3 regions of the Polaromonas sp. P1_G1 genome follow, and region 2 is predicted to be linked to each of the others. Evidence: predicted binding sites of a transcription regulator. Region 2 holds the regulator's gene; each other region holds the start of a gene.
The links. Region 2 encodes sigma-54, which starts transcription at its own class of promoters, with help from an activator protein. Its sites were predicted from a motif close to TGGCANGNAANCTGCTTT; they were not measured.
Positions count from the first base shown of each region.

Region 1: the regulator sigma-54 is predicted to act here: its motif matches at 16,809-16,826, upstream of AC1D1Y_RS16685 (transglutaminase family protein).
Region 3: the regulator sigma-54 is predicted to act here: its motif matches at 1,763-1,780, upstream of glnK (P-II family nitrogen regulator).

Region 1 covers NZ_JBFUBU010000031.1:23,285-47,921, forward strand. Annotated here, with positions in the region: gene AC1D1Y_RS16630 (DNA topoisomerase IV subunit B) at 1-740, shown strand, start outside; gene AC1D1Y_RS16635 (lytic transglycosylase domain-containing protein) at 740-1,612, shown strand; gene parC (DNA topoisomerase IV subunit A) at 1,752-4,109, shown strand; gene AC1D1Y_RS16645 (6,7-dimethyl-8-ribityllumazine synthase) at 4,150-4,665, opposite strand; FMN riboswitch at 4,791-4,949, opposite strand; gene AC1D1Y_RS16650 (hypothetical protein) at 5,047-5,394, opposite strand; gene AC1D1Y_RS16655 (RidA family protein) at 5,391-5,843, opposite strand; gene AC1D1Y_RS16660 (tripartite tricarboxylate transporter substrate binding protein) at 5,963-6,928, opposite strand; gene AC1D1Y_RS16665 (pyridoxal-phosphate dependent enzyme) at 6,987-8,174, opposite strand; gene AC1D1Y_RS16670 (LysR substrate-binding domain-containing protein) at 8,257-9,198, shown strand; gene AC1D1Y_RS16675 (transglutaminase family protein) at 9,182-10,117, opposite strand; gene AC1D1Y_RS16680 (circularly permuted type 2 ATP-grasp protein) at 10,142-12,916, opposite strand; gene AC1D1Y_RS16685 (transglutaminase family protein) at 13,066-16,677, opposite strand; gene AC1D1Y_RS16690 (DNA internalization-related competence protein ComEC/Rec2) at 16,959-19,454, shown strand; gene AC1D1Y_RS16695 (circularly permuted type 2 ATP-grasp protein) at 19,546-21,051, shown strand; gene AC1D1Y_RS16700 (alpha-E domain-containing protein) at 21,054-22,016, shown strand; gene AC1D1Y_RS16705 (transglutaminase family protein) at 22,013-22,840, shown strand; gene AC1D1Y_RS16710 (class I SAM-dependent methyltransferase) at 22,910-23,662, shown strand; gene AC1D1Y_RS16715 (GNAT family N-acetyltransferase) at 23,832-24,323, shown strand; gene AC1D1Y_RS16720 (DUF1444 domain-containing protein) at 24,376-24,637, shown strand, end outside.
Region 2 covers NZ_JBFUBU010000037.1:18,975-21,369, reverse strand. Annotated here, with positions in the region: gene lptB (LPS export ABC transporter ATP-binding protein) at 1-61, shown strand, start outside; gene AC1D1Y_RS18260 (RNA polymerase factor sigma-54) at 196-1,731, shown strand; gene AC1D1Y_RS18255 (THUMP domain-containing class I SAM-dependent RNA methyltransferase) at 1,873-2,395, shown strand, end outside.
Region 3 covers NZ_JBFUBU010000016.1:52-2,418, reverse strand. Annotated here, with positions in the region: gene AC1D1Y_RS10000 (ammonium transporter) at 1-1,239, opposite strand, end outside; gene glnK (P-II family nitrogen regulator) at 1,272-1,610, opposite strand; partial or broken gene AC1D1Y_RS09990 (magnesium chelatase domain-containing protein) at 1,920-2,367, shown strand, end outside.

The DNA.
Region 1 (24,637 bases), on a different contig from region 2:
CCGGCAAGCTGACCGACTGCGAAAGCCGCGACCTGGCCCACAACGAAGTCTTCCTGGTCGAGGGCGACTCGGCCGGCGGCAGCGCCAAAATGGGCCGCGACAAGGAAAGCCAGGCCATCCTGCCGCTGCGCGGCAAGGTGCTCAATACCTGGGAGGTCGAGCGCGACCGCCTGTTTGCCAACACCGAAATCCACGACATCGCGGTCGCCATAGGTGTCGATCCGCACGGCCCGAACGACACCCCCGACCTGAGCGGCCTGCGCTACGGCAAGGTCTGTATCCTGAGCGATGCCGACGTGGACGGCTCCCACATCCAGGTGCTGCTGCTCACGCTGTTTTTCCGCCATTTCCCCAAATTGATAGCATCCGGTAATGTGTATGTCGCGCGGCCGCCGCTTTTCCGGGTCGATGCGCCCGCGCGGGGCAAAAAGCCGGCGTCCAAGGTCTATGCCCTTGACGAAGGCGAGTTGACCGCCATATTGGATAAGTTGCGCAAGGACGGGGTGCGCGAAGGCGCCTGGAGCATCAGCCGCTTCAAGGGCCTGGGTGAAATGAGTGCGGAACAACTGTGGGAAACCACACTCAATCCGGATACCCGCCGTTTGTTGCCCGTGCAACTGGGCAACCAGGATTTCGGGCAAACCGAGAGCCTGATCACCAAGCTGATGGGCAAGGGCGAAGCTGCGGCCCGCCGCGAACTGATGGAGTTGCACGGCGATGCCGTGGAAATTGATATTTGATGAAACTGCCTGAGACCTTTTTATCCTTTCTGCGGCGGCCCCTGCGCGCGCTGGGCCTGCCCCTGATGGTCATGGGCCTGGCAGCGCTGTTCACCTCGCCTGCCCACGCCGACATCTGGGGCTACGTGGACAAAGACGGCATCGCGCATTTTTCGGCGGTGCGGCTGGACGACCGCTATGAACTCTTTTTCCGCGGCAGCGAAAGCTTCAGCGCCGGCGACAACGTGGGCCGAAGCGGCAAGGCTGTCGGCAGCGGCGCCAATCGCGCCACCGGCGTGGCCGCCGCGCCCCCCAAGCTGCTGGCCTACTTCGACGTGTCGCCCAACTACAAGGCCGTCAAACACCTGCTGCGCGAAGCTTCCGTCACGCACGGCATCGACTACGAGCTGCTGCAGGCGCTGATAGCCACCGAATCGGGCTTCAACACCCAGGCCGTCTCGCCCAAGGGCGCGGTCGGGCTGATGCAGCTGATTCCGCCCACGGCCGAGCGTTACGGCGTGCGGGCCAGCAAGGATTCCACGGTCCACAAAAAGCTCACCGACCCCAAGACCAACATCCGGGCCGGCTCCAGCTACCTTAGCGACCTGATTGCCATGTTCCCGGGTCAGCTCGAACTGGCGATTGCCGCCTACAACGCCGGCGAAGGCGCCGTACAGCGCGCGGGCAACAAAATCCCCAACTATCCCGAGACCAAAAACTACGTCAAGACCGTGATGCAGCTCTATAACCACCTCAAGCCGCCCAGCATGATGAGCGCGAGCGGCGGCCGGGTGCGCATGGAGATGATGGGCGGTGCCACGGGCCGCAGCAACATGGTGCCGACCACGGTCGCGTCCACCGCCACGCCAGAGGTCCCACCCGAGCGGAACTGACGCCCATGCACCCGGAGTTTCGCCGGCAAACCCGGCAGCCTGAAAGCGGCTCCCTCCATTTTTCTTTCCATAATCCTGTACCGGCCGCGCCTGTGCGCACCGGCCCGGCATAACCTGACCTAGCCCAAGCCAAATCACGATGGATGATCTTTTCACACCGGACGCAGTCGCCCCCATTCCCGAGCCCGCCGACCAGGATTCGCTGGCCGCGTACGCGCAGCGGGCCTACCTTGAATACGCGCTCAGCGTCGTCAAGGGCCGGGCCTTGCCCGACGTCTGCGACGGCCAGAAGCCGGTGCAGCGCCGCATCCTCTTCAGCATGTCGCGCATGGGTCTGGGTTTTGGCGGCGCCAACGGCGCCAGCGGGGCCAAGCCGGTCAAGAGCGCCCGCGTGGTCGGCGACGTGCTCGGCAAATACCATCCGCACGGCGACCAGGCGGCTTACGACGCCATGGTGCGCATGGCCCAGGACTTCAGCCAGCGCTACCCGCTGGTCGACGGCCAGGGCAATTTCGGTTCGCGCGACGGCGACGGCGCGGCGGCCATGCGCTACACCGAGGCGCGGCTGGCGCGCATCACGACCCTGCTGCTCGACGAGCTGGACGAAGGCACGGTCGACTTTGTGCCCAACTACGACGGCTCCTTTGAAGAACCCCGCCAGCTGCCCGCGCGCCTGCCCTTCACCCTGCTCAACGGCGCCAGCGGCATTGCCGTCGGCTTGGCGACTGAAATCCCCAGCCACAACCTGCGCGAGGTGGCCGACGCCTGCGTGGCCCTCATCAAGACGCCCAAGCTCAGCGATGAAGAACTCTTCACGCTGATCGCCGGGCCCGACTATCCGGGCGGCGGGCAGATCATCTCCAGCCACGCCGAAATCGCGGCAGCCTACAGCACCGGCCGCGGTTCGCTCAAGGTGCGCGCGCGCTGGAAGATCGAAGAACTGGCGCGCGGCCAGTGGCAGCTGGTGGTGCAGGAACTGCCGCCCGGTGTCAGCACCCAGCGTGTGCTTGAAGAAATCGAAGAGATCACCAACCCGAAAATCAAGGCCGGCAAAAAAGCCCTGAGCCAGGACCAGGTGCAGCTCAAGCAGACCATCCTGGCTGTGCTCGACGTGGTGCGCGACGAGTCCAGCAAGGACGCCGCCGTGCGCCTGGTGTTCGAGCCCAAGACCAGCAAGATCAGCCAGTCCGAACTCATCAACACCCTGTTGGCCAACACCAGCCTGGAAAGCTCGGCGCCCATCAACCTGACCATGGTCGGGCTGGACGGCAAGCCGACGCAGAAAAACCTGCGCCAGATGCTGACGGAATGGATTGAATTCCGCCAGACCACCGTGCAAAGGCGTTCGCAGCACCGGCTCGACAAGGTGCTGGCCCGCATCCACATCCTCGAAGGACGGCAGCTGGTGCTGCTCAACATCGACGAGGTGATCGCCATCATCCGCCAGTCGGACGAGCCCAAGCTTGCGCTGATTGCTCGCTTCAAGCTCAGTGAAATCCAGGCCGAAGACATTCTTGAAATCCGCCTGCGCCAGCTCGCGCGGCTCGAAGCCATCAAGATCGAGCAGGACCTCAAGAACCTGCGCGAAGAGCAGGGCCGACTCGAGGAAATCCTCGGCAGCCCGGCGGCGCTCAAGCGCCTGCTGATCAAGGAAATCGAGGCCGACGCCAAGCAGTTCACCGATGCGCGCCGCACCCTGATCCAGGCCGAGAAAAAAGCCGTGCTCGAAGTCAAGGTGCTGGACGAGCCGGTGACCGTGGTCATCAGCGACAGGGGCTGGGTGCGCGCGCGCAGCGGCCACGGCCATGACCCGGCGGGCTTTGCCTTCAAGTCCGGCGACGGGCTCTACGGCACCTTTGAATGCCGCACGATCGACACGCTGCTGGCCTTCGGTTCGCGCGGCCGCATTTATTCGGTGCCGGTGTCCGTGCTGCCCGGTGCGCGCGGCGACGGCCAGCCGCTCACCACGATGATCGACCTCGAATCCGGTACGCAGCTGGTGCATTACTTCGCCGGGCCGTCCAATGCCGCGCTGCTGCTCAGCGCCAGCGGCGGCTACGGCTTCCTCGCCACGGTCGAGAACATGACGTCCCGCCTCAAGGCCGGCAAGGCCTTCATCAGCTGCGCCGAAGGCGAAACCATCTGCAGGCCCTCACACGCCGCCTTCAACAGCGGCACGACGCCGATGGTGCCCGCCACGCACGTGGCCTGCGCGTCCACCGGCGGCCGCATCCTGACCTTTGAAATCGGCGAGCTGAAAATGCAGGCCGCCGGCGGACGCGGCTTGATGCTGATAGACCTCGAAGCCAAGGACACCCTGGCCGGCGCGGCGGCCTACACCCGCAGCGTCAAGATCGAAGGCATAGGCCGCGGCGGAAAGGCGCGCGAGGAAACGCTGGAGATCCGCACGCTGAACAACGCCCGCGCGGCACGCGCGCGCAAGGGCAAGGCCGCCGACCTGGGCTTCAAGCCCACCGGTATCACCCGCGTCGAATAAGGGCGACGCCCGCTTCCCTTGAAAGGGGCGGGCGCCGGGCTCAGGCCGCGAGCAGCGACTCGAGTTTCTTCAGGCCCGCCACCGTCTCCAGGCAGGCTTGCGCCACTTCCTTGCCTTTGGTCAGGAAGTGCGCGGTGAAGAATTGGCGATGTTCCTCGTGTTCGTGGAAATGCTGCGGCGTCAGCACCGCGGAAAACACCGGCACGCCGGTCTCCAGCTGTATGCCCATCAGTGCGCTGATCACTGCATCGGCGACGAACTCGTGGCGGTAGATGCCGCCGTCCACCACCAGCCCGCAGCAGACCACGCCCGCATAGCGGCCCGACTGCGCGAGTTTTTTGGCGTGTAGCGGGATCTCGAAGGCGCCCGGCACTTCAAACGTGTCTATGGATTCAGGGCCCACGCCCTGCCTGGCCATTTCAGCCAGGAAGGCGCCGCGCCCCTGGTCCACGATGTCTTCGTGCCAGGACGACTGGATAAAGGCGAAACGCGCCTTGGGAGCGCCACCGGAATAGATGGCGGAAGGGGAAGCAACTGAACTGTTTGTCTGACTCATGGATGGCCTCTGTAGGTATTACCAGAATCAGGGCGCACGAGCCTGCGGCCGGCGCGCAGGCATACGGCCGCCGGGGCGGAAGAACTCCACACCGGCAAACGCCGCCCACGGCACAGCCGTTTGCATCGCGCTCTCTTTCATCCGGACTGTGACCGTCGGCTTCGGAGTTGAACCGAATCTGCTGACCCCGCGCCCCCCGGTGAGGAGGCGCGGGCGCTCGCGGGCTGATGCAGTTGCCTGCAAACACCGCCGGTGGGGAATTTCACCCCGCCCTGAGAACGCTGCCCCGGCGAAATGGCCGGAACCTGGTCATTCTAGGCAAGCTTGTGTCAGGTCGTCAGCCAAAAGGTCTTTGGCCATTCCAGTTCTACGGTCAGGAGGTCAGCGTGTCTGCGCAGCCGTTTTCGACTCATCGCGAATTTCGAAGCCTGTACCGAGTGCCTGCCGAACATCAGACAGGAAGCGTTGCGCATAGTCGTCGAATCGCTGCGACTCTTCTTTCGTCCAGGGAGAAGGGTTCCCCGGATAACTCCAGTCAAGAGCTGTATCAAACCACGCCAACAAATGCCATCCTCGTCGCAGCAGGTTCTCTTCGAGCTTCAAATCTTTCAGATCGACTGCGTAGCCATACCGCTCGATCGCTTCAGGGTTCAAACCCCACAGGCAAATGCCCGAACCGGAGCTGAAAAAGTAGCGGAACTGGTAGAGAGGTGGCGTTCCGGGACTCATTCCACTTCAGCGACCAGGTCGATCTCCACACAAGCACCCATGGGCACCTGTGCCACGCCAAACGCGCTGCGCGCATGCTTGCCGGCATCGCCGAAAACTTCGGCGAACAGTTCACTCGCGCCGTTGGTCACCAGGTGCTGCTCGGTGTAGTCGCCGGTCGAATTGACGAGGCTCATGAGCTTGACGATGCGCTTGACCTTGCCCAGGCCGACGGCGGCTTCCAGCGTGCCCATCAGGTCGATGGCGACCGAACGCGCGGCCGCCTTGCCTTCTTCGGTCGTCATGTTTTTGCCGAGCTGGCCGACCAAGGGTTTGCCGTCTTTTTTGGCGATGTGGCCGCTCAGGAACACCAGCTTGCCGGTCTGCACAAAAGGCAGGTAGGCCGCGACGGGGATCGCCACGGGGGGCAGGGTGATGTTCAGTGCTTTCAGCTTGTCGTAGGCGCTCATGGTGTTTCCCTTTGGTTGAAGGCGGTTCCCGCAGGCGGGGTGGTGCAGGGAATTGTAGGGCGGGCCCGCCAACGGGCCGGCCTGTAGCGGCATGAAAGGAAGTGATGCAGGGCGGGGGCTTATTCGGGCTTGATGCCGGCCTTGCGCACCACGGCGCCCCAGCGGTCCACTTCGCTGCGCATGAAGGCGCGCAACTCGTCGCGGCTCGAACCCTTGAGGTCTATGCCCAGCGTGGTGAGTCGCTCGCGCGTCGACGGGTGGGCCAGCGCCGCGACGGCTTCGTTGCGCAGTCGCTCGACGATCTCGATGGGCGTGGTGGCTGGCGCCACCAAGGCCCACCACTGGTTGAACTGCATGCCTTCCATGCCGGCCTCACGCGCGGTGGGAACGTCGGGCAGCGAGGCCAAGCGCGTGTTGCCGGTCACCACCAGGGCCGAAATCCTGTTCGCGCCCAACAGCGAGCTGGCGCTGGCCAGCGTGGCGAAATGCGCATCCACCTGGCCGGCCGCGACGTCGGTGAGCGCCGGCGCCGAGCCGCGGTAGGGAATCGCATTGACCCTGACGCCGGTGGCGGTGGCGAACAGCTCGCTCGACAGATGGCTGATGGAGCCGTTGCCGCTGTGGGCCAGGGCCAGCGGCACCTTGCTGTTGCGGTGGTTTTTGAGGAAACCCTTGATGTCGCCGTTCTTGTATTGCGGGCCGGCGAACAGCATCAGCGGTGAGGTGCCGACCATGGAAACCGGCGTGAAGTCGCGCAGCAGGTCATAAGGCATCTTGTTGAACACGGCCGGCGCGATCGCATGCGGCAACTCGACGATGGCGAAGGTATAGCCGTCGGGCGCAGCCTTGGCCGCGGCCTCGGTGCCTATGCGGCCCGAGGCGCCGGAGCGGTTGTCCACCACCACGGTCTGGCCCATGGTCTCGCCCATGCGCTGCGCGATGGCGCGCGCGATCGCGTCCGTGCTGCCGCCGGGCGCCCAGGGCACGATGAGGCGCAGGGGCTTGTCGGGGTAGGCGGCGTGGGCGCTTGCGCTGATCAAGGCGGCGCCAGCCAGAAGCAGGGTGGTGAGCAGTCGGGTCTTCATGGGGAAATCCTTTGCGGTCTGGGGTGTCGGTTCAGGGGAGTTGGGGGAATCGGAGAGGTCAAGGCAAGGTGTCCAAGGTGTCGCGGTCACCCTTGGCGGTCAGCAGCAGCAGGGCGTGCTCGGAAGGCGCGATTTCGCCGCGCGCGCGCAACTGCGCCAGCGCGCCCAGGCAGGCACCCGCGCACAGTTCCACCCACAGGCCTTGCGCGCCCAGCTGCCTGCTGCCTTCCACGGCCCCGGCGTCGTCGACCACCACCGCACCGCCGTTCGAATGCCGCACGGCCAGCGCCTGCTGCAAGGTGACGGTGCTGCCCGCGATGGAAAACTGCGCGGTCTGGCCGGTGAATTCGGACTGCGGCGATTCGCCGCCCAGCACGCGGGCCAGGCGCGGGAAAGGCTCGACCGCCCAGAGGCGCGGCATGCGCGCGACCAGCCCGGCCTGCAGCAGGTCGCGAAACCCGCTGTAAAGGCCCCAGAGCAAATCGCCGCGCGCCGTGGGCACCAGCACGTGGTCGGGGACACAGCCATCGGCCGCACATTCGAGCGCCACAGCGCGGTAGCCCTCGACGCCGAAGGCTGGGCTGCCGACGGCGGGCACGCTGTAGTTCGTCAGCGCGAAGGCGCCGTCCTGCTCGACGCGGCGGCGCAGATGTTCCCAGCGGCCGAAGCCGCGCTCGAAGCTCAGGCGGTTGGCGCCCAGGCGGTGCAGCGCGCGCGCATAGGGCTCGGGCATGTCGTGGTAGGTGGCGACTTCGCAGGCCAGGCCGGCGGCCGCGCAATACGCCGCGGCCGACACCGCCGCGTTGCCGCTGGAGGCCAGCACCACGGTCTGCGCGCCCACGTCCAGCGCGCGGCTCACGGCCTGGGCCGACATGCGGTCCTTGTGCGAGCCCGTGGGGTTCATGCCCTCGTGCTTGGCCGACAGCTGCCGCAGGCCGAAAGTGCGCGCCAGGCGCGGCAGCTCCAGGCAGGGCGTGCCGCCTTCGCCCAGGGAAACGCCCTGGGTGTAGGGCAGCCAAGCGCCCCACTTATAACCTGCGCTGGCAGTTTTAAGGGTTTTGGGCAGTTCGGCATAGACCGCCTCCAGGCTCGCCGGCGTGCCTGCCGCTGCGCAGTGTGGGCAGCCGGCCGGCAGATCCTGCAAGGGGTAGTCGCGAGCGCAATGGATGCAGCGCAGCCCGGAGAGGTGCGGATTTCGGGTCACTACGGGAGATGCCGTGGAGGATACGGAAACGAAGGAGTTCATGCGGCCAATGGTATGAAGGCTTGGCGCTTCCGTGCAGCACTTCATGGCGATTTAGAATAAGTAAAACTTATAGGGAGTCGCCATGGCCGAAGCAAGCGCACGCCAGATTGAAGTGTTCCGCATGGTCATGCGCCTGGGCACGGCCAACCGCGCGGCCGCGGCTTTGCACGTGAGCCAGCCGGCCGTCACGCAGCTGCTGCAACAGCTGGAGGCGCGCGCCGGCCTCAAGCTGTTTGACCGGCCCAAGGGCAAGCTCACGCCCACGCCCGAAGCCCACGCGCTGATGGAAGAGGTGGAGCGGGTCTACGAAGGCCTGGAAGCCGTGCAGCGAAAAATCGTGGCGCTGCAGTCGCACGAAGACACCGTGCTGCGCATAGGTTCGCTGCACGCCATGGCCGCCAGCGTCATGCCCTGGGCTTTGGCAGAATTCCAGCGCAGCTACCCGCGCACGCGCTGCCTGCTGCTGGTCGACAGTTCCAAGGTGCTGCGCGAAGCCTTGTTCCAGGGGGCGGTGGACCTGGCCTTCCTCGGCGACGAGGCCGACACCAGCGGCCTGGTGTCTTCGCTGTTCTACCAGGCGCCCGCCGTCTGCATCATGCCGGCCGCCCATCCGCTGGCGCGCAAGCAGCTGCTGCATCCGCAGGACCTGCAGGAGGTGCCACTGGTGGGCCTGTCGGCGTCCGACCCGGCGCAGCGGCGCCTGGAAGCGGCACTCGCGCAGGCCGGCGTGCAGGCGCGCTTTGTGATTGAAACGCCGTACAGCGCGACGCAATGCGCGCTGGTGCTCGCCGGCGCCGGGCTGGCCGTGACGAATCCGCTGGTGGCGCGTGAATACCTGGCGCTGGGCCTGCGCAGCGTGCCGCTCGCGGCCGATGTATCGTTTCGCGCCTTGCTGGCCTTCAAGCCGCTGCAGGCCCAGTCGGGCGCGGCGCAGGAGTTTGTCGGCCTGTGCCGGCGCCGGCTGGTGGGCAGCCTGCCCGAGGGCTCTCTGCTGGGTGACGCCGCGCTCAGTTCCCCGTCGTAAGGGACTGGACTTCGGTCTCTGGCAGCGGCTCCACCGTCACGGCGACGTCGAGGATGTGCTGCGCCCCGCCGCGTATCACGCCGCGCATGGGCGAGACGTCGAGGAAATCGCGGCCTGTGGCCAGCGTGACGTAGTCTTCGCCCGGCGCGCGGTTGTTGGTGGGGTCGAAATCCAGCCAGGTGCCCAGGCCCGGGCAGTAGACCGAGGCCCAGGCGTGGGAGGCGTCGCTGCCAACCAGGCGCGGCTGGCCGGGCGGTGGGCTGGTCAGCAGATAGCCGCTCACATAGCGCGCCGGCAGGCCCATGGCGCGGCAGCAGGCCACCATGATGTGGGCGAAATCCTGGCACACGCCTTTGCCTTGTTTGAGCGCCTCGAGCGCCGGCGTGTTGACCTCGGTGCTTTCGCTCTCATAGGCCATGGTGTGGTGGATGCGCTCCATCAGGTCGCGCGCCGCTTCGGGCAGCGGCCGGCCCGGCAGGAAGCTGGGGCGCGCGAACTCGACGAAGGCCTCGTCGCGCGGCACATAGGGCGAAGCGAACAGGAATTCGGAGGCGCTGTCGTAGGCCGCGCCGGCGCGGTAGCGGAACTGCTCGCGCGCCTGCTCCCAGGGCGGCGACGCCGCCTGGCCACCGGCCAGCGAGGCCTCGGACTGCAGCGGGTTGAGGGCCGAGGTGGAGACCACGCTGTCGGCCACCACGGTCAGGCTTTCATGCGCCGCCTGCAGCGAAAAATAGCTGCGCGTGTTGCCGTAGACGTCCACGGTCTCGCGTAACTGCACGGGCGCCGGATCGACGTGCAAGGCATAGCTCAGCAGGCTCTGGCCGTTGCGGCTGGCGGGCTTGAGGTGCACCACGTGGTGGGCGTTTTCCACCGCCGGCGCATAGCGGTAACGGGTTTCGTGGACGACGTGCAGCAGCATGGAATGACTCGCTTGTCCCGGCGCTCAGGCGCCCAGGCTCTGGCTGCCGGAGGCCGCGTGGCTGAAGTAGCGGCGGCTCAGGGTGTCCGACAGGTCCAGCGCGGCATCGCAGCATTGCCGCAGCAGCTCGACCAGGCGGCCGTCATGGCACTGGCCCTCGCCGTCGCCTTCGGTCTGCATGTCCGCGCACAGGTCGGCCAGGGCCCAGCTGCCGGGATCGGGCAGTTCCATCGCAAGCTCTGGCATGTCGCCCGGCGCGCTGCCGGCCAGCTTGGCCAGGCGGCCGCGCAGGGTCTGCACCACCCAGCCCAGTGAGCGCGGGTTGTCGCGGTCAAGTACCAGCAGGTCGAGCAGGGCCGGGATGTCGCGGCGCTGCTGGTATTGCGCGTGGAAGGTGATGGTGCTGTCGAACAGCGCCACCATGGCGTTGAAGCCGCCTTCCTCGAACACCGAGCCGGTTTCAAAACCGCGCACCAGCGCACCGGCCAGGGTGTTGAGCCGCTCGATGAGCCGGCCCATGCTGAGCAGGCGCCAGCCGTCGTCGCGCGTCATGCGGTCGGTCTGCGCGCCCGTCATGGCCGAGAGGAAACCGCTGGCCGATTCGAGCGCGCGCAGCGCCTCGACGGAGGAGTATTCGAGCAGGTACTGGCTGGTCTGCTGCTGGCTTTGCCCGCCCTGGCTTTGTGTCTGCGACTGGCCCACGCTGCTGAAAATCGAGCAACGCTGGAAAAAATCAGCCTCGGTGCGCACGATCATGTGCCACTGTTCCTGCGACAGGCGTTCGCGCACGGCCGAAGCCGCGCTCTTGAGCGCGCGCAGGTTGTAGCCCACGCTGGCGGCCTGTTCGGTGTCGGCCAGGTTGGCGATCAAGGCGCGTTCAAAGACCCGGCGCGCCTGCGTGGCCGGCGGCACGCTGTCGAGCACCAGCGCATTGCCGACGGCCATGCTGGTCAGCCAGGCCAGCAGCGGCTGCGAGGTCTGGTCTTCGCCGCCCAGGCATTGCAGCGTGATCTGCGCCAGGCGCGTGGAGTTTTCGGCGCGCTCGGTGTAGCGGCCCAGCCAGAAAAGATTTTCGGCCGCACGGCTGGTAACCGGTGGGCGGTGGCGCAGCGGCGCCGCGGCCCAGGCCGGCGCGGGCTGCTCGGCGCGCGGGGCGGCATGCCCGGCCCTGGCCGCGGAAGTATCGCCCAGCACCCACACGTCGGCGCTGCTGCCGCCGTGCTGCATGGAAGACATGTTCTCGTTCTTGCCGGCCAGCCGCGCCAGGCCGCCCGGCAGCACCTGCCAGGAGCCCTTGCCGTCGGCCACGGCGAACACGCGCAGCATGGCCGAGCGCGGGGAAATCCGCTCACCCTGCCAGGTGGGGGTCTGCGGCAGCGGCAGGTAGGCCTGCACCGTGTAGTCTTCGCCGCGGCGCACGATGCGGCCGGCCCATTCGTCGAGCGCGCGGCGCGACAGCGTATGGCCTATCACCGACTCCATGCCCGAGCCGGGGTAGGTCGGCTTGATCACGCAGTTCTTAAGCTGACCCAGCACGTCCTGCATGACGGCCTGCTCGCCGCACCACCAGGTGGCCAGCGAGGGCAAGGCCAGGGTTTCACCGAGCAGGTGTTCCGACAGCGCCGGCAGAAAGCCCAGCAGCGCGCTGGATTCAAGGAAAGCCGAGCCCGGCGTGTTGACCACCAGCACGTTGCCCGCGCGTATCACCTGCAGCAGGCCGGGCACGCCCAGCGTGGAATCGGACCGCAGCTCCAGCGGGTCGAGGAATTCGTCGTCCAGGCGCTTGAGCAGCCCGTGCACCGGCTCCAGGCCGCGCAGGGTCTTCAGGTAAAGCCTGTCGTCGCGCACCAGCAGGTCGCTGCCCTCGACCAGCGTCAGGCCCAGGAAGCGCGCGAGGTAGGCGTGCTCGAAATAGGTTTCGTTGTAAGGCCCCGGGGTCAGCAGCACCACGCGGCTTTCCTCGCTACCGTCGGCCGGGCTCATGGCCTTGAGACCGTCGACCAGCGCCTTGTACGAAGCGCCCAGACGCTCGACCTGCATTTCGCGGAAGGCCTCGGGGAACAGCAGCGAGATGGTGAGGCGGTTTTCCAGCAGGTAGCCCAGGCCGGAAGGCGCTTGCGTGCGCTGCGAGACCACCGACCAGTGGCCGTCGGGGCCGTGGGCGATGTCGAAGGCGGCAATGTGAAGGTAGGTGCCGCCAGCCGGCTGCACGCCCTGCATGCCGCGCAGGTAGCCCGGGTGGGCATGCACCAGTGCACTGGGCAAAAGGCCTTTGGAGAGCAGTTCCTGCGGGCCGTAGATGTCGGCCATGACACGGTCCAGCAGGCGGGCGCGCTGCTGGATGCCGGCCTCGATCTGCGCCCAGTCGCCGGCCGAGACCATCATGGGGAAGAGGTCCAGCGCCCAGGGCCGCTGCGGGCCGTTGGCGTCGGCATAGACGTTGTAGGTCACGCCGTTGTCGCGGATCTGGCGGCGCAGGTTGGCGGTGCGGTGGTTCAGGTCGTAAAAACCGTCGGTGCCCAGGAAGTTGAAAAAACGCGCCCAGTCGGGCGACAGGCTGTCGTCAGTGGCTGCAGCGGGAGCCTCAGGCTGGGTGGGAGCGGCTTCGGGGGCGCTGCCGGCCGCGCGCAAGGCGGGCTGGGCCGGCGCGGCCGCTTCCACGGGCGCGGGGCCTTCGGAGACACGGCCTCGCAACTCGTCGAAATGGCCGGCTGCCGCATGCGGCGCCAGCGCGGCGGCCAGGGCGCAGGGGGATTCGAGCGCCTGGGCGGCAAAAAGTGACTGGGTGTTATTTTCCACGTGCTGCAAGTATGCCTGCGGCCCTGAGGCGTAAAGCCTCAATGAAGGGCTGATTCCCGGCCAAATTGGCTATTTATGCCGCTTGCGCATGCAATTGTTGCAGCCATAAGACAGGCTGATAGGCGCCGGGGAAGGGCCCCCGGCCGCCCTCAACGCAGGTCCAGCGTAAACGGGAACTCCCGGCTCGGCTGCGCCGGCGCCACGCGCATCTTGCCCGGCGTGTGGCCCATGCGGAAAAAGCGCGTGAGGCGGCGGCTTTCGGCCTCGTACGAATTGACCGGCAAGGTGTCATAGCTGCGCCCGCCCGGGTGGGCCACGTGGTATTGGCAGCCGCCCAGCGAGCGTTCCATCCAGGTGTCGACGATGTCGAAGGTCAGCGGCGCATGCACGCCGATGGACGGGTGCAGGGCCGACGGCGGGTTCCAGGCCTTGTAGCGCACGCCGGCCACGTATTCGCCGACGCGGCCCGTGCTTTGCAGCGGCAGCGCGCGGCCGTTGACGGTGACCACGTAGCGGTTGTCGTTGAGGCCGGTGACGTGCACCTCGACGCGTTCCAGCGACGAATCGACGTAGCGCACGGTGCCGCCGGCCGAGCCTTCCTCGCCCATCACATGCCAGGGCTCGAGCGCGCTGCGCAGCGTCAGCTCGATGCTGTTGGACTTGACCTGGCCTATCAGCGGGAAGCGGAACTCGAAATGCGGCTCGAACCAGGCCATGTCGAAGGGGTAGCCGGCTTCGCGCAACTCGGTCAGCACGTCTTCAAAGTCCATGCGGATAAAGCCGGGCAGCAGGAAGCGGTCGTGCAGCTCTGTGCCCCAGCGCGTGACGCGGCCGTGGTAGGGCTTGTTCCAGAAGCGCGCCACCAGCGCGCGCAGCAGCAGCTGCTGGGCGATGCTCATGCGCGCATGCGGCGGCATCTCAAAGGCGCGCAGCTCCAGCAGGCCCAGGCGTCCGGTGGCGGAATCGGGCGAATACATCTTGTCGATGCAGAACTCGCTGCGGTGCGTGTTGCCGGTGACGTCGACCAGGATGTTGCGCAAGGTGCGGTCCACCAGCCAGGGCGGCATGTCGGCGCCGTATTTCTTGCGGTTGTTTTCGATCTCGCGCAAGGCGATCTCGAGTTCGTAGAGCTGGTCGTTGCGGGCTTCGTCCACACGCGGGGCCTGGCTGGTCGGGCCTATGAACATGCCCGAGAACAAATAGCTCAGCGAAGGATGGTTGTGCCAGTAGGCGATCAGGCTGCCCAGCACCTCGGGTTTGCGCAGGAAGGGGCTGTCGGCCGGCGTGGCGCCGCCCAGCACGAAATGGTTGCCGCCGCCGGTGCCGGTGTGCCGGCCGTCGGTCATGAACTTTTCGGCCGACAGGCGCGTCTCGTGCGCGATCTTGTAGAGGAACTCGGTGTGCTCCACCAGCTCGCCCCAGTTGTAGGCCGGGTGGATGTTGACCTCGATGACGCCCGGATCCGGCGTGACCTGCAGCATTTTCAGGCGCGGGTCGCGCGGCGGCGGGTAGCCTTCGAGCACGATGCTCACGCCCAGCGACTGCGCCGTGGCTTCCACGGCGGCCAGCAGGTCCAGGTAGTCTTCGAGCCGCTCCATGGGCGGCATGAAGACGTAGATCGCGCCGGTTTCGCCGCGGCCTGATTTGTTGGCCTTGCTGTCGGGGTCGGCCTTGGGTTTGTCCTTGGGGCCGTTGGCGCGCTGCGGGTCGCGTACTTCGACGCACAGCGCGGTGCGTGTCAGCCAGGCGGCTGATTCAAAAGGCTTGGGCGCGCGGTCGTCCTGGGGCGCGGCCGCCTCGGGCGAGGTGCCGGCCGGTTTGCCGTCCGCGCCTTGGGCGCCGTTCGTGCCGTTGTTGCCCAGCGGGCGGAACTGCAGGATGCGGCTGGCCTGCGTCAGTGCTGTATTGCCGGCCATGTAGCGCGCCATGTACTGCGCGAGTGAACTGGCACTGCCGCCCGCGGAGGGCGCCACCGGCGTCGCGCCGCGGGCCGCGCTGAAGCTGCCGTTGTAGCGCGCGGCCAGGGCCGAAGCGGCCGGCAGGTCTTGCCGCGGCGCGAACGGGTCGGCCTCGATCATGTAGGGATAGTCGGTCTTGGACACCCAGGGCACGGAATCCAGCGGCAGGCGGTAACCCATGGGCGAGTCGCCCGGCATCAAATACATGCGTTCTTCGCGGAAGAACCAGGGGCCGGTGGTCCATTTCGGGCCGGCCAGCGAAGGCGAAGCGCCGGCGTTTCTCTGCTTGAGCTGCTCCTTGGTCTGCAGCGGCAGCACATAACCTACGACGGAATCCAGGCCTTGCATGAAGACGCGGCGCAGGCGCTCGCGCTCCATGGCGTCGTCCAGCTTCGAATCAAAGGGGTCGACATTGACCGGCAGCCGGCGCTCGCGCCAGAGGTAATACCAGGTGTCCTCATAGCCCGGCGTGATGTAAGTGGTGGCCAGCCCCAGCTTGCCCGCCAGCGTCTGCACAAAACGCTGCGCGTCGGCGCTGGTGTAGTTGCAAGGCTGGCGCTCGTCGGCGAACAGTTCGGGGTTCTGCCAGATCGGCTGGCCGTCCTTGCGCCAGAAGATGCTCAGCGCCCAGCGGGGCAGCTGCTCGCCCGGGTACCACTTGCCCTGGCCGAAATGCAGGAAGCCGCCTTCGCCGTATTCGGCGCGCAGCTTCTGCACGAGTTCGGTCGCATAGCCGCGCTTGGTCGGGCCCAGCGCGTCGATGTTCCACTCGGCCGCGTCGCGGTCGGTGGTGGCCACAAAGGTCGGCTCGCCGCCCATGGTCAGGCGCACGTCCCCGGCCGCCAGGTCCTGGTCGACCTTCTCGCCGAGCGCCAGCACCTCCTGCCACTGCTCCTCGGTATAGGGTTTGGTCACGCGCGGCGATTCGTAGATGCGCTGCACCGCCATGTGGTGCTCGAACTCGACTTCGGATTTGTCGACACCGCCTTCGACGGGCGCGGCGCTCGACGGCTCGGGTGTGCAGGCCAGCGGGATGTGGCCTTCGCCGGCCATCAGGCCCGAGGTCGGGTCCAGGCCCACCCAGCCGGCGCCGGGCAGAAAGACTTCGCACCAGGCGTGCAGGTCGGTGAAGTCGGCTTCGGCGCCGCTGGGGCCGTCGATGGATTTGACGTCGGCCTTGAGCTGGATCAGGTAGCCCGAGACAAAACGCGCGGCCAGGCCCATGTGGCGCAGCAGCTGCACCAGCAGCCAGCCGGTGTCTCGGCAGGAGCCGCAGGCCAGGCGCAGGGTCTCTTCGGGCGTCTGCACGCCCGGCTCCATGCGGATCGAGTACTTGATGTCCGACTGCAGGCCCTGGTTCAGGCCCACCAGGAAGTCGATGGTGCGTTTGGGTGTGCGGTCGATTTTTTCGAGGTAGCGCTTGAGCAGCGGTGTCGCCGGCTGGGTCGCCAGGTAAGGGGCGAGTTCGCGGGCCTGCAGCGCGTTGTAGGTGAAGGGGAACTCCTCGGCGGCCGGTTCCAGGAAGAAATCAAAGGGGTTGAACACCGCCATCTCGACAACCAGGTCCACCGTGACCTTGAACTCGCGTGTCGGCTCGGGAAACACCAGGCGGGCTTGGTAGTTGGCAAACGGGTCCTGCTGCCAGTTGATGAAATGCCCGGCGGGCTCGACCTTGAGGGAATAAGACAGCACTTGCGTGCGGCTGTGCGGCGCGGGCCGCAGGCGGACCACCTGGGGGCCGAGTTTCACCAGCCGGTCGTATTTGTAGTGGGTGATGTGGCTCAGGGCAACGTGGATGGACAAGGCAACCTCGCTTAAAAAAATAACAGGGCGTGGCACACCGCCGGAAAAATAAACCCATCACAGGCCGCCACATCATGCAGCCTGGACATTAGGACGCGTAGACAGCTTACCCGGATTTGACGGCATTTCTGAAAGCAAGAGCTGCGCCATATGCGGAGTTTGCATGGCTTGCTGTCGGCGCTTTGCCTGGGCCTCCCGTTAAACAGCTTCCTAAAAAAGCAAAAAAAGAAGGGGAGGCAGCTTTGGAGCCAGCTGTATTCACGGTGCCACGGCCATACGCTGTGAGTCCGGGGCCTGTTTTGGCCGGTTTCATCTCGGGCGTAGCCCTGCAATTGCAGCAATCCGCGTTATGGCCGCAGCCAGGCTATGTCCTGTGTTCCGTGCTGGCTGTCGCGGCGGCCGGGCTTTTGTGGCGTTTTGGCAGGCGCGCGATAAAGCCACCCTGGGGCAGGGTGATGTCCGCGTTTGCCCTGGCGGCGTTGCTGGGATGGGGCTCGGCCGGCTGGCGGGCCTGCGTTTTCCAGTCCACGGCGCTGGATCCGGCCCTGGAAGGCCGCGACATTGAGGTCACGGGCAGCGTGTTGGCCATGCCGCAGCCCGGCGAGGACGGCCTCCGATTTCGCCTTGGTATTGAGTCCGCCCGCCTGGACGGCCGCAAGCTCACCCTGCCGCCACAAATCCTGTTGGGCTGGTATTCGGGCTTTGCCGGGCGCGAGCCTCGCCCCCTGGCCCAGGATGCGGACCCCTTCGAAGCGGCGCTGACCCTGCAGCGCCAGCCGCAGGCCCTGCGCGCCGGCGAACGCTGGCGCATGACGGTGCGGCTCAAGGCGCCGCACGGCAACAGCAACCCGCACGGCTTCGACTACGAGCTGTGGCTGTGGGAGCAGGGCATACAGGCCACCGGCTATGTGCGTGCCGGCGTGCATGACGCGCCACCCGAAAAACTTTCCAGCAGCTGGCGGTACCCTGTGGAGCAAGCCCGGCAGGTGGTGCGCGAGAAAATTTTCGCGCGTGTGGAGAACCGCCAGTGGGCCGGCATCATCGCCGCGCTGGTGGTCGGCGACCAGAACGCCATTGAGCGGGCCGACTGGGACGTTTTTCGTGCCACGGGCGTGGCGCATTTGATGAGCATTTCCGGCCTGCACGTCACGATGTTCGCCTGGGCCGCCTCGCTGCTGATCGGCGGCCTGTGGCGGCGCTCCGCCCGCCTCACGTCCCGGCTGTGCCTGGCACTGCCGGCCGCCGGCGCCGGCGCACTGGGCGGGCTCATGCTGGCGGTTCTTTATGCGTTGTTTTCAGGCTGGGGCGTGCCCGCGCAGCGAACCATCTGGATGCTGGCCACCGTGATCCTGCTGCGCCAGGGCGGCCGGCAATGGCCGTGGACACAGACCTGGCTGCTGGCTATGGCCGTGGTGGTCGCCCTGGACCCCTGGGCCTTGATGCAGGCCGGCTTCTGGCTCTCTTTTGTGGCTGTCGGCGTGCTGTTTGCGACGGACGCGGGCGCAGGCCATGCGCGGGGCGAAAGGACGGACCCTTCGGGCACGCCGCAGACGGGATGGCGGCGGTTCGGCCCGCGCTGGCTGGCCGGCCTGGCCCGCGCCGTGCGCGAACAATGGGTGGTGACGCTCGCGCTCACGCCTTTGTCGCTGCTGCTGTTCAACCAGGTCTCGCTGGTCGGCCTGCTGGCCAATGCCGTGGCCATTCCGGCCGTGACCTTGCTGATCACGCCGCTGGCCCTGCTGGGCGTGCTGTGGGCGCCGGCCTGGGCTGCCACGGCGGGCTGCGTCAGCGTGCTGGCGCTGTTCCTGCAGTGGCTGGCGGCCTGGCCCATGGCCTCGATCAGTGTGGCCGCGGCGCCGCTGTGGTGCGCCGCTGCGGGTGTGGCGGGCGGCGGTTTGCTGGCCACACGCCTGCCCTGGCATTGGCGTGTGCTCGGCATTCCGCTGCTGCTGCCCGTGCTGCTGTGGCAGCCGCTGCGGGTCGCGCCCGGGCAGTTTGAACTGCTGGCGGCCGACATAGGGCAGGGCAATGCGGTGCTGGTGCGTACCGCCAGGCACAGCCTGCTCTATGACGCCGGCCCGCGCTTTTCGCGCGAAAGCGATGCCGGCCACCGCGTGCTGGTGCCGCTGCTGCGCGCGCTCGGCGAACGGCTGGACGTGCTCATGATCAGCCATCGCGACATCGACCACATAGGCGGGGCGGCTGCCGTGCTGGCGATGCAGCCGGGAGCCCGGTTCCTCAGTTCGATTGAAGACACCCACCCGTTGCAGGCCCTGCGCAAGGCTGAACGCTGTGTGGCCGGCCAGCGCTGGGAATGGGATGGCGTGCGGTTCGAGGTATTGCACCCGGCCGCCGAGGCCTACGGCGCGGCCGCCAAGCCCAACGCCATGAGCTGTGTTCTGCGCATCTCCAACGGCAGCCGGACAGCCCTGCTGGTGGGCGATATCGAGGTGCCCCAGGAAGCCGCGCTCGTCGCCAGTGTCCCGGCCAGCCTCAAGGCTGACTTCCTGCTGGTGCCTCACCACGGGAGCAAGACCTCGTCGACTGTGGCCTTCCTCGATGCCGTGCGGCCGCAATGGGCCATGGCGCAGGCCGGCTACCGCAACCGCTTCGGCCACCCGGCCGAGGCCGTGGCGGCGCGTTACGAGGCACGCGGCATACACCTTGTGAAGTCCGCACCCTGCGGCGCGGCGCTGTGGGACAGCCAGCGTCCGGATGCCTTGCGTTGCCAGCGGGAGGAGGGCAAACGCTACTGGCATCATGTGCCTGGACGTTAAAAATGCTTGGGAGCTGCGCCGCCTTGGCGCATAACTTGCTAAGCTACGTCAAAACAATGCCCTGAGCAAAAACTTGCTGGAGATCAAGCCAATGAGCCGACCGATGTTTGATGAAATGAATGCCACGGAATCCAGCGTCCGTGAACACTACCAGGGCTACCAGCGCTGGCTGGCCAAGCAGCCGGCCGACGTGATGCAGGCGCGCCGCGCCGAAGCCGAGATGATTTTCCGCCGCGTCGGCATCACCTTTGCCGTCTACGGCGCCAAAGATGAAGACGGCGCGGGCACCGAACGCCTGATCCCCTTCGACCTGATTCCGCGCATCATTCCCGCACATGAGTGGGCCAGCATGGAAAAAGGCCTGGTCCAGCGCGTCACGGCGCTTAACCGCTTCATCCATGACGTCTACCACGGCCAGGAAATCATCAAAGCCGGCGTCATCCCGTCCGAGCAGATCTTCCAGAACGCGCAGTTCCGCCCCGAGATGATGGGTGTCGACGTTCCCGGCAACATCTATTCGCACATCAGCGGCATCGACATCGTGCGCGCGCCCAATGCCCAGGGCGAGGGTGAGTACTACGTGCTCGAGGACAACCTGCGCGTGCCCAGCGGCGTGAGCTACATGCTGGAAGACCGCAAGATGATGATGCGGCTGTTCCCCGAGCTTTTCAGCCAGAACCGTGTCGCGCCCGTTGCCCATTACCCCGACCTGCTGCTCGAGACCCTGCGCGGCATGGCGCCGCCGGCCACGGCCGAACCCACGGTGGTGGTGCTCACGCCCGGCATGTACAACTCGGCTTATTTCGAGCACGCCTTCCTTGCGCAGCAGATGGGCGTGGAACTGGTCGAGGGCCAGGACCTCTTCGTCAAGGACAACTTCGTCTACATGCGCACCACGCGCGGCCCCAAACGCGTCGACGTGATCTACCGCCGCGTCGACGACGACTTCCTCGACCCGCTGGCCTTCCGCCCCAACTCCACGCTGGGCTGCGCGGGCTTGCTCAACGTCTACCGCAGCGGCAATGTCTCGCTGTGCAACGCCATCGGCACGGGTGTGGCCGACGACAAGTCCATCTACCCCTATGTGCCCAAGATGATTGAGTTCTACCTCGGCGAAAAACCCATCCTCAAGAACGTGCCCACCTATATGTGCCGCAACAACGAGGATTTGCAGTACACGCTGGCCAACCTCAAGGACCTCGTCGTCAAGGAAGTGCACGGCGCCGGCGGCTACGGCATGCTGGTCGGCCCGGCCGCCACCAAGGCCGAGATCGAGGAATTTCGCGCCGCCTTGCTGGCCAACCCATCCGGCTACATCGCCCAGCCCACGCTAAGCCTTTCGACCTGCCCGACTTATGTCGAAAGCGGCATCGCGCCGCGCCACATCGACCTGCGGCCTTTTGTGCTGAGCGGCAAGGAAGTGCAGATGGTGCCCGGCGGCCTCACGCGCGTGGCGCTGAAAGACGGCTCGCTGGTGGTCAATTCGTCGCAGGGCGGCGGCACCAAGGACACCTGGATTCTGGAGGGGCCGTCATCGCCGGTGGCGTTCCAGTCTCAATCGCAGTCGCAGTCATCGTCCAAAGTGGGAGGAGCGTAATCATGTTGTCTCGTACTGCCGATCACCTTTTCTGGATGTCGCGATATACCGAACGCGCAGAGAACACCGCCCGGATGCTCGACGTCAACTACCAGACCTCGCTGCTGCCGCAATCGGCCGCCGTCGTGCAGGGCGGCTGGCAGAGCCTGCTGAGCATCAGCGAGCTCAAGCCCTCTTATGCCGCCAAATACGGCGACAGCATCAACCCGCGCGAAGTCATGGACTTCATGGTGCGCGACGAGCAAAATTCCTCAAGCATCGTTTCCTGCCTGCAGAACGCCCGCGAAAACGCCCGCGCCGTGCGCGGTACCTTGACCACCGAAGTCTGGGAAACCCAGAACCAGACTTACCTTGAAGTCATACGCATGCTGCGCAACGGCGACTTCGAGCGCGACCCCGGCCAGTTCTTTGAATGGGTCAAGTTCCGCTCGCACCTGTCGCGCGGCGTGACGGCCGGCACCATGCTGCAGGACGAGGCCTTCCACTTCCTGCGCCTGGGCACCTTCCTGGAGCGCGCCGACAACACCGCCCGCCTGGTCGACGTGAAATTCCACGCTGTTCAGAACGACTTCCTCGGCACCGACGGCGAGAAAGACCAGGAGTACGACTTCTACCACTGGAGCGCGATTTTGCGCAGCGTCTCCGGCTTCGAGGTCTACCGCAAGGTCTACCGCGACGTCATCAAGCCCGAGCGCGTGGCCGAACTGCTGATTTTGCGGCCCGACATGCCGCGCTCGCTGCTGGCCTGCCTCAACGAACTCATGAGCAACCTCGCCATGGTGACCAGCGACACCGCCAGCGAAACCCAGCGCCGCGCCGGCAAGCTGCGCGCCGACCTGCAGTACGCCCGCATCGACGAAATCCTCGCCACCGGCCTGCACGCCTTTCTGACCCAATTTTTGGACCGCGTCAACGAGATAGGCGCGCACATCAGCCGCGAATTTCTTGTGCCGGCGACGCATTGAAACTTCACGTTAGGCACATCACCGACTACCGGTACACCGAGCCGCTGCGCTACGCGCTGCAAACCCTGTGGCTCACGCCGCAGTCCGGCCCGGCGCAAACGGTGGACTACTGGAGCCTGGGCGCGCCCGAAAAGCTGTTCACCCAGCGCGACGCCTTCGGCAACACCATCAGCTCCTACACCTTTGTCGGCAAGGACGCCGACAACGTGCGCTGGAGTCTGGTCAATGCGGCCGGTGACGTCGAAACCCTGGGTGTGGCCGAGTTCAACGACCCGGAAACTCTGCCGCACCCGTATTTCTTTTTGCGCGCCACCCATCTGGCCGAACCGCACTTTGAACTGGCTGAATTTGGCCGGCGTTTTATCCCGCAAAGCCTGGACGGAACAGCCAGCCTGCCGGCCTTGCTGGCCCTGAGCCAAGGCGTGGCCGACGCGGTGAGCTACCGCAAGAACAGCACCAGCGTGACCACCACCGCGCTCGAAGCCTTCAAGTCCGGGGCCGGCGTCTGCCAGGACCAGGCCCACGTGATGGTCGCCATCTGCCGCAGCCTGGGCTACCCGGCGCGTTATGTCAGCGGCTACTTCTACGCCGCCAACGAACCCGACCTGGCCAGCCATGCCTGGTGCGACGTCTGCCTGGACGTCGCCACCCGCCGCTGGGTCAGCATAGACGTGACCCACAGCTGCATGATCGACCAGCGCCACGTGCGCCTGGCCATGGGAACCGACTACAACGCCTGCCCGCCCATCAAGGGTGTGCGCCAGGGCGGCGGCGAAGAGTCCATGACGGTGGAGATCACGATTCAACCGGTTGTGGGAAACTGATAGCTTCCCGACGCCACCAATCGGTTAGAGGCGAAGGTCGTCTTCCTTTCCCTTGATACGTGTAAATCCATGAACACAGACAAAACAGTTTGCCCGGTCTGCAGTGCCAATTGCACACTGCTTGATCCCGTTGATTTCAACAAGTCATGCAATTCCCATCCCCTGGGGCTTTCCGGCGTGCCTGTGACCTACGCAATTTGCCAGAGCTGTGCTTTTTGTTTCGCGCCGGAGATCTGCGCGTGGAGCCTGCAGGAGTTCGAGGAAAAAATCTACAACGATGATTACGTTGCTGTCGACCCCGGTTACATAGAAGGCCGACCAAAAGCCAACGCAACCATGCTCCGTGCCGGATTCGGCAATCTGCATCCCGCCCTCAGGCATCTCGACTATGGCGGCGGCAATGGCACGCTGTCCAGGCTGTTGCGCGAAATCGATTGGCCATCCACTTCATATGACCCCTTTGTGGACAGAGACCTCAGGGTTGAGACGCTGGGCAAGTTCGACCTTATTACCGCCTTTGAGGTGTTTGAGCATGTTCCGGACGTCTGGGCGTTGATGGCCAACCTCAAGAAGCTGATGTCACCGGAGAGTGTGCTCCTGTTCTCGACCTTGACGTCTGACGGGCATATCCAGGCCGGCCAGCCGCTCACCTGGTGGTACGCCTCGCCACGCAATGGGCATATCAGCCTTTTCTCATCGCGCAGCCTGGCGCTTCTGGCGCAGAGCCATGGGCTTCACTTCGGCAGTTTTTCGGAAGGTTTCCATGCCTTCTACCAAGATATACCGTCTTGGGCCGCCCAGCCTCTCACCGAGCTTCTGTGATGTGGCGTGACGCAATCACGCTCCTCTTTGGAGCGCTGATGCGTCCGTCGCCATTCGGCTGACGTCCGGGTCAAGCCTGGCCCGTGCCCCTGGAGCCGGCCATGCAAGATGCGCTTCGTCATTTCCCATCCGTTGCGCTTGTCTTTCAAACATGCAGTACGCTTTCGCCATGACCGATATCAAGCCCGCAATCTTCCCCGATGACCTTCAGCATGTCGTTGCCATCCTTCGGGAGTACGTCGCCAGCCCCAGCGTGAGCCTTGCCTTCCAGAATTACGAGGCGGAATTCGCTGCCTTGCCCGGAAAGTACGCGGCACCCGACGGCCGCCTGCTTCTCGCGTGGAAAGGACCGGCTGTCGTCGGGTGTGCCGCGCTTCGCCGCGTTGACGCAAGCACCTGTGAAATGAAGCGTGTCTACGTGCGGCCGGAGGCGAGAGGCGAAAACCTTGGCCGGCGGCTCATCGAGCGCATCCTTGATGAAGCGCGGGCTGCGGGCTACTCCCGCATCTGCCTCGATGTCTTGCCTGAGTTCGCTGCGGCACAGCGCATCTACGAATCCCTGGGTTTTCAAGCTTCGGCGCCCGTTACCTTCAATCCCGTTCCCGGCACCAAATACCTGGCCCTCGAACTTTCCCCGTCACGGCTTGCGGATGCTGCCTGAGCCCTTAGGGAAACCCCGAGCCGTTGGTATCTAGAATTCATCCATTGTCAAAATGCCAAACCGCCGTTTCCTGATCTGCCTGCTGGCTTTCGTCCCCATCGCGGTCTCGGCCCAGTCCGCTCCGGATGTGGATCGGTCCGCGGGAAACCTGATGCTGGTGCTTCGTGAGAGCATGGGCGCGCCTGCGCGCAAATCGGAAACGCTGGAATACATAGGGAAGGGCAAGGCCCGGCTGAAGAGCGGAGAAGAGGTGGAGTTTGAAATGGCCCACTACGCCTACCTGGGTGACATGCACATCCGTTTTGTGTTCGACG
Region 2 (2,395 bases):
CGAGATCGTGAACAACGCCGATGTGCGACGCGTGTACCTCGGTGAACACTTCAAGATGTAGGATGACACTCCCCCTGTTGTCGCTCACTTCGTGTAGCTCCCTCCCCCCCGAGGGGGCGGCGCCTGCGGCCTGGCAAAGCCAGTTCCGCGGCCCCTGCTCGCACTTTTTCTGCGCTTCGATCAAAGCTCCTTGACATGAAGCAGGGCCTCTCGCTCCGCGTCTCGCAGCACCTTGCGCTGACGCCCCAGCTGCAGCAGTCGATACGGCTGCTGCAGCTGTCGACGCTCGAGCTGAGCCAGGAAGTCGAGCAGATGCTCGACGAAAACCCGTTTCTCGAGGTGGCGGAAGAGACCGCGGTGCGCGAGGAGTTCGGCCTGGAGCACCTCAACACGCCGGTCAGCCAGGACAGCCGCGAGTTTGAATCCGCGGCGGAGTCGCCGAGCGGCGGCACTGAGGACGCTGGCATTTCAGCCGCAGGCGAAGCCGAAGTCAGCGCCGAACCCAAGCTCGAGGAAAGCTGGGAAGGCGACGGCACGGTGGAGACCACGCCCGACGACAGCGAATGGGGCAGTGATGCGCCGGCCCGCAAGAACAACAATGACGAGGGCGACACCGAGGCCTCCGACCTGACGGGCGCCCACGAGTCGCTGCAAGACCATTTGCACCGCCAGTCGCTGGGCCTGCGCCTGTCCGAGGAAGACCGCGCGGCCCTGCATTTCCTGATCGAGTCGCTCAACGACGACGGCTACCTCGAAGACAGCCTGGCCTCGCTCGCGGCGGGCCTGGCCGGGGACGACCTGGAACAGGCTGAGGACCTCGAGCAGCGTTTTGCCATGGCGCTCAAGCTGCTGCACCACATGGAGCCGGCCGGCGTGGGCGCGCGCAACCTGGCCGAATGCCTGGGCCTGCAGCTGCTGGACTGCAAAGACTGCGAAGAGACCCGCGCCGCCATCGCCATGTGCAAGCAACCCATGGAACTGCTGGCCAAGCGCGACCTGAAGCGCCTGTCGCACCTGTGCGGATTCACCGAAGCCGCCGTCCGGGGTGCGATTGCCGTGATAGGCCGGCTCGACCCCAAACCCGGCCGCCGCTTCGTGAACGTGGAGCGCAACCTGATCGTGCCCGACGTCATCGTCGTGAAGTCGGGCCGGGGGTTCAAGGTCTCGCTCAACGGCGACGTAATGCCGCGCCTGCGCGTGCACGACATCTACGCCAACGCCCTCAAGCAGCACAAGGGCCAGGGCGGCCAGGCGCTGCAGCAGCGTCTGCAGGAGGCGCGCTGGTTCATCAAGAACATCCAGCAGCGGTTTGACACCATCCTGCGCGTGAGCASSGCCATCGTCGAGCGGCAGAAAAACTTCTTCACGCACGGCGAACTCGCCATGCGCCCGCTGGTGCTGCGCGAGATCGCCGACGAACTGGGCCTGCATGAGTCTACGATTTCGCGCGTGACCACCGCCAAGTACATGGGCACGCCCTTCGGCACTTTTGAGCTCAAATACTTCTTCGGCTCCGCGCTGGGCACCGAAACCGGCGGCAACGCTTCCAGCACCGCCGTGCGCGCGCTGATCAAGCAGTTCGTCTCCTCCGAGAGCCTGAAAAAGCCGCTCAGCGACAACCAGATTTCCGAAATGCTCAAGGAGCAGGGCATCGAATGCGCGCGCCGCACCGTGGCCAAGTACCGAGAGGCTTTGCGCATCGCGCCGGCTAATTTACGCAAATCACTGTAAATCCGATTCTCGGGCGCATGGCGGCGTTGCGCGGTGCTCGGAATCCTCATGCACCCAAGTGCATTCCGGTTCCTGCGCTCCGTGCGCCTTGCCCTGCATCCCGATAATCGAATTTCCAGCAGCCCTTTTGAAGAGTCCGACATGAACCAGCTCCAATTGTTTTTACCGTGCGCCGCCGGCGTCGAGGCCTTGCTGGCCACCGAGGTGCAGCGCGTCACCGGCATCCAGGGCAAGGCCTGGCGCGCCGGCGTGCAGTTGCAGGCTTCCTGGCGCGACGCGCTGCAGCTCAACCTGCACAGCCGCCTGGCCCAGCGCGTGCTGATCGAGTTGCAGCACAACCAGTACCGCAGTGAACAAGACCTTTACAACGCCGCCGCCAACGTGGCCTGGGAAATCTGGTTCACGCCCAAGCAGACCTTCAAGGTTGAGATCACCGCCCAGCACAGCCCGCTGCAGAGCCTGAACTTCGCGGCGCTGAAGATCAAGGACGCCATCGCCGACCGCTTCCGCGCCAAGTTCGACGACGTGCGGCCCAGCGTCGACACGCGCTGGCCCGACGTGCGCGTCTATGTGCACCTGACGACCGACACCGTCACGATTTACATCGACACCTCGGGCGAACCGCTCTTCAAACGCGGCTGGCGCGAAGACAAGGGCGATGCGC
Region 3 (2,367 bases), on a different contig from region 2:
GAACACGTCCAGCGAGTCGTCGGCGCCCAGCAGTTTCTTCAGGCCGTTCACGCCCCAGAGGCAGGCGAAGCCGGCGACCAGGCCGATGATCAGGCCACCGCCGATGCCGACGTTGCCGGCTGCGGGGGTGATGGCCACCAGGCCGGCGACGGCGCCGGATGCGGCGCCCAGCATGGAAGCCTTGCCGCGCATCAGCGCTTCACCGACGCACCAGGCCAGCACGGCGGCTGCCGTTGCACCGAGGGTGTTGATGAAGGCCAGGGCGGCGAAGCCGTTGGCTTCCAGGGCGGAGCCGGCGTTGAAGCCGAACCAGCCGACCCACAGCAGTGCGGCGCCGACCATGGTCAGGGTCAGGCTGTGAGGCGCCATGGCTTCCTTGCCGTAGCCGATGCGTTTGCCGATGCAGAAGGCGCCAACCAGGCCGGCGACAGCGGCGTTGATGTGCACCACGGTGCCGCCCGCGAAGTCCAGGGCGCCCATTTGCCAGATGTAGCCGCCCTTGGCGCTCATGGCGTCGGCGACTTCCTTGCCGGTGTAGGCGTCAGGGCCCATCCAGAACCAGACCATGTGCGCGATAGGCGCATAGCTGAAGGTGAACCAGATAGCCATGAACAACAGCACGGCGGAGAACTTGATGCGTTCGGCGAAGGCGCCGACGATCAGCGCGCAGGTGATACCGGCGAAGGTGGCCTGGAAGGCGGCGAACACGATCTCGGGGATCACGACACCCTTGCTGAAGGTCGCGCCGTTGGCGAAGGTGCCCGCGACGTTGTCCCAGATGCCCTTCATGAAGAGCCGGTCGAAGCCGCCAAAGAAGGCGTTGCCTTCAGTGAAAGCCAGGCTGTAGCCGTAGATGAACCACAGCACGACGATCATCGAGAAGGTCACCATGACCTGCATCAACACCGACAGCATGTTCTTGCTGCGMACCAGGCCGCCGTAGAACAGCGCCAGGCCGGGCACGGTCATCATGATGACCAGCAGCGTGGAAACCATCATCCAGGCGGTGTCGCCTTTGTTGGGAACGGGTGCGGGCGCGGAGGCCGCTGCGGCGGCTGCCGGAGCTGCGGCTGCCGGGGCGGCCGCAGCCGCTGCTGCGGGCGCTGCAGGCGCTGCGGCTTCAGCCGGTTTGGCTTCCGCGGCCGAAGCGGCGGGCGCGGCGGCCGGGGCTTGCGCCATGACGGCGCCGGTGGTCAGCAGGCTCAGTCCCAGTACAAGGGAAGCGAGTATTTTTTTCATGTCTATGTTCTCTTTATATTTGGGTTGAGCGCTTACAGCGCTTCCTTGCCGGTTTCACCGGTGCGGATGCGCACGACCTGCTCGAGGTTGTAGACAAAGACCTTGCCGTCGCCGATCTTGCCGGTGCGGGCGGCGCCCTCCACCGCTTCGATCACGCGGTCGACCAGGTCGTCGGACACAGCCGCCTCGATCTTGACCTTGGGCAGGAAGTCGACGACATATTCCGCGCCGCGGTACAGCTCGGTATGCCCTTTCTGGCGGCCGAAGCCCTTGACTTCGGTCACGGTGATGCCTTGAACGCCAATGCCGGACAGCGCCTCGCGCACTTCGTCCAGCTTGAACGGTTTGATGATGGCCGTTACGAGTTTCATTTCAGGTTTCCTCCAAGGATGAATAAGGAAGCGGCCCCTCGGTGCACCGCCCCGGCTGCTCTACAGGTTTTCTGGGCGCATGAAGATCGGAGCGCTCCGGTTCAGGGATTCCGAGGGTTGCCACAACAGGTCTTCAGATTCCGCAGGGTTCAATAGCACGTACCGTGCCAAAGCAGCCTGCCTTATGGACCGTAAGCCAGCCTGTTTTCCACCCGAGGCAGTGGGCGTTCTAGAATCCAGTCAAACAATGAGCACCAAATTGGGGCGCATGTCGCGCACAACTTTGGGGCAAAACAGGGGAGTTGCTTCATGAGCTTGTCTTTAGTGCACAGCCGCGCCTTGTTGGGGCTGGAGGCGCGGCCGGTCTGCGTCGAGGTCCACCTGGCCAACGGCCTGCCCAGCTTCACGCTGGTCGGCCTGGCGGAGACCGAGGTCAAGGAGGCCCGGGAGCGCGTGCGTTCGGCTATCCAGAACACCGGCCTGGAGTTTCCGGCCAATAAAAGAATCACCGTCAACCTCGCGCCGGCCGACCTGCCCAAGGATTCCGGCCGCTTCGACCTGGCCATCGCACTGGGCATACTCGCGGCCAGCGGCCAGGTCGACGCCCGCAAGCTCGAAGGGTATGAATTCGCCGGCGAGCTCTCCCTGGGCGGCGACCTGCGGCCGGTGCGCGGCGCGCTCGCCATGAGCCTGGCGCTGGCGCGCACCGAGCGCGCCGCCGCGGGCGCCTTACCCAAGCGCGGCGCGCTCGCCATGA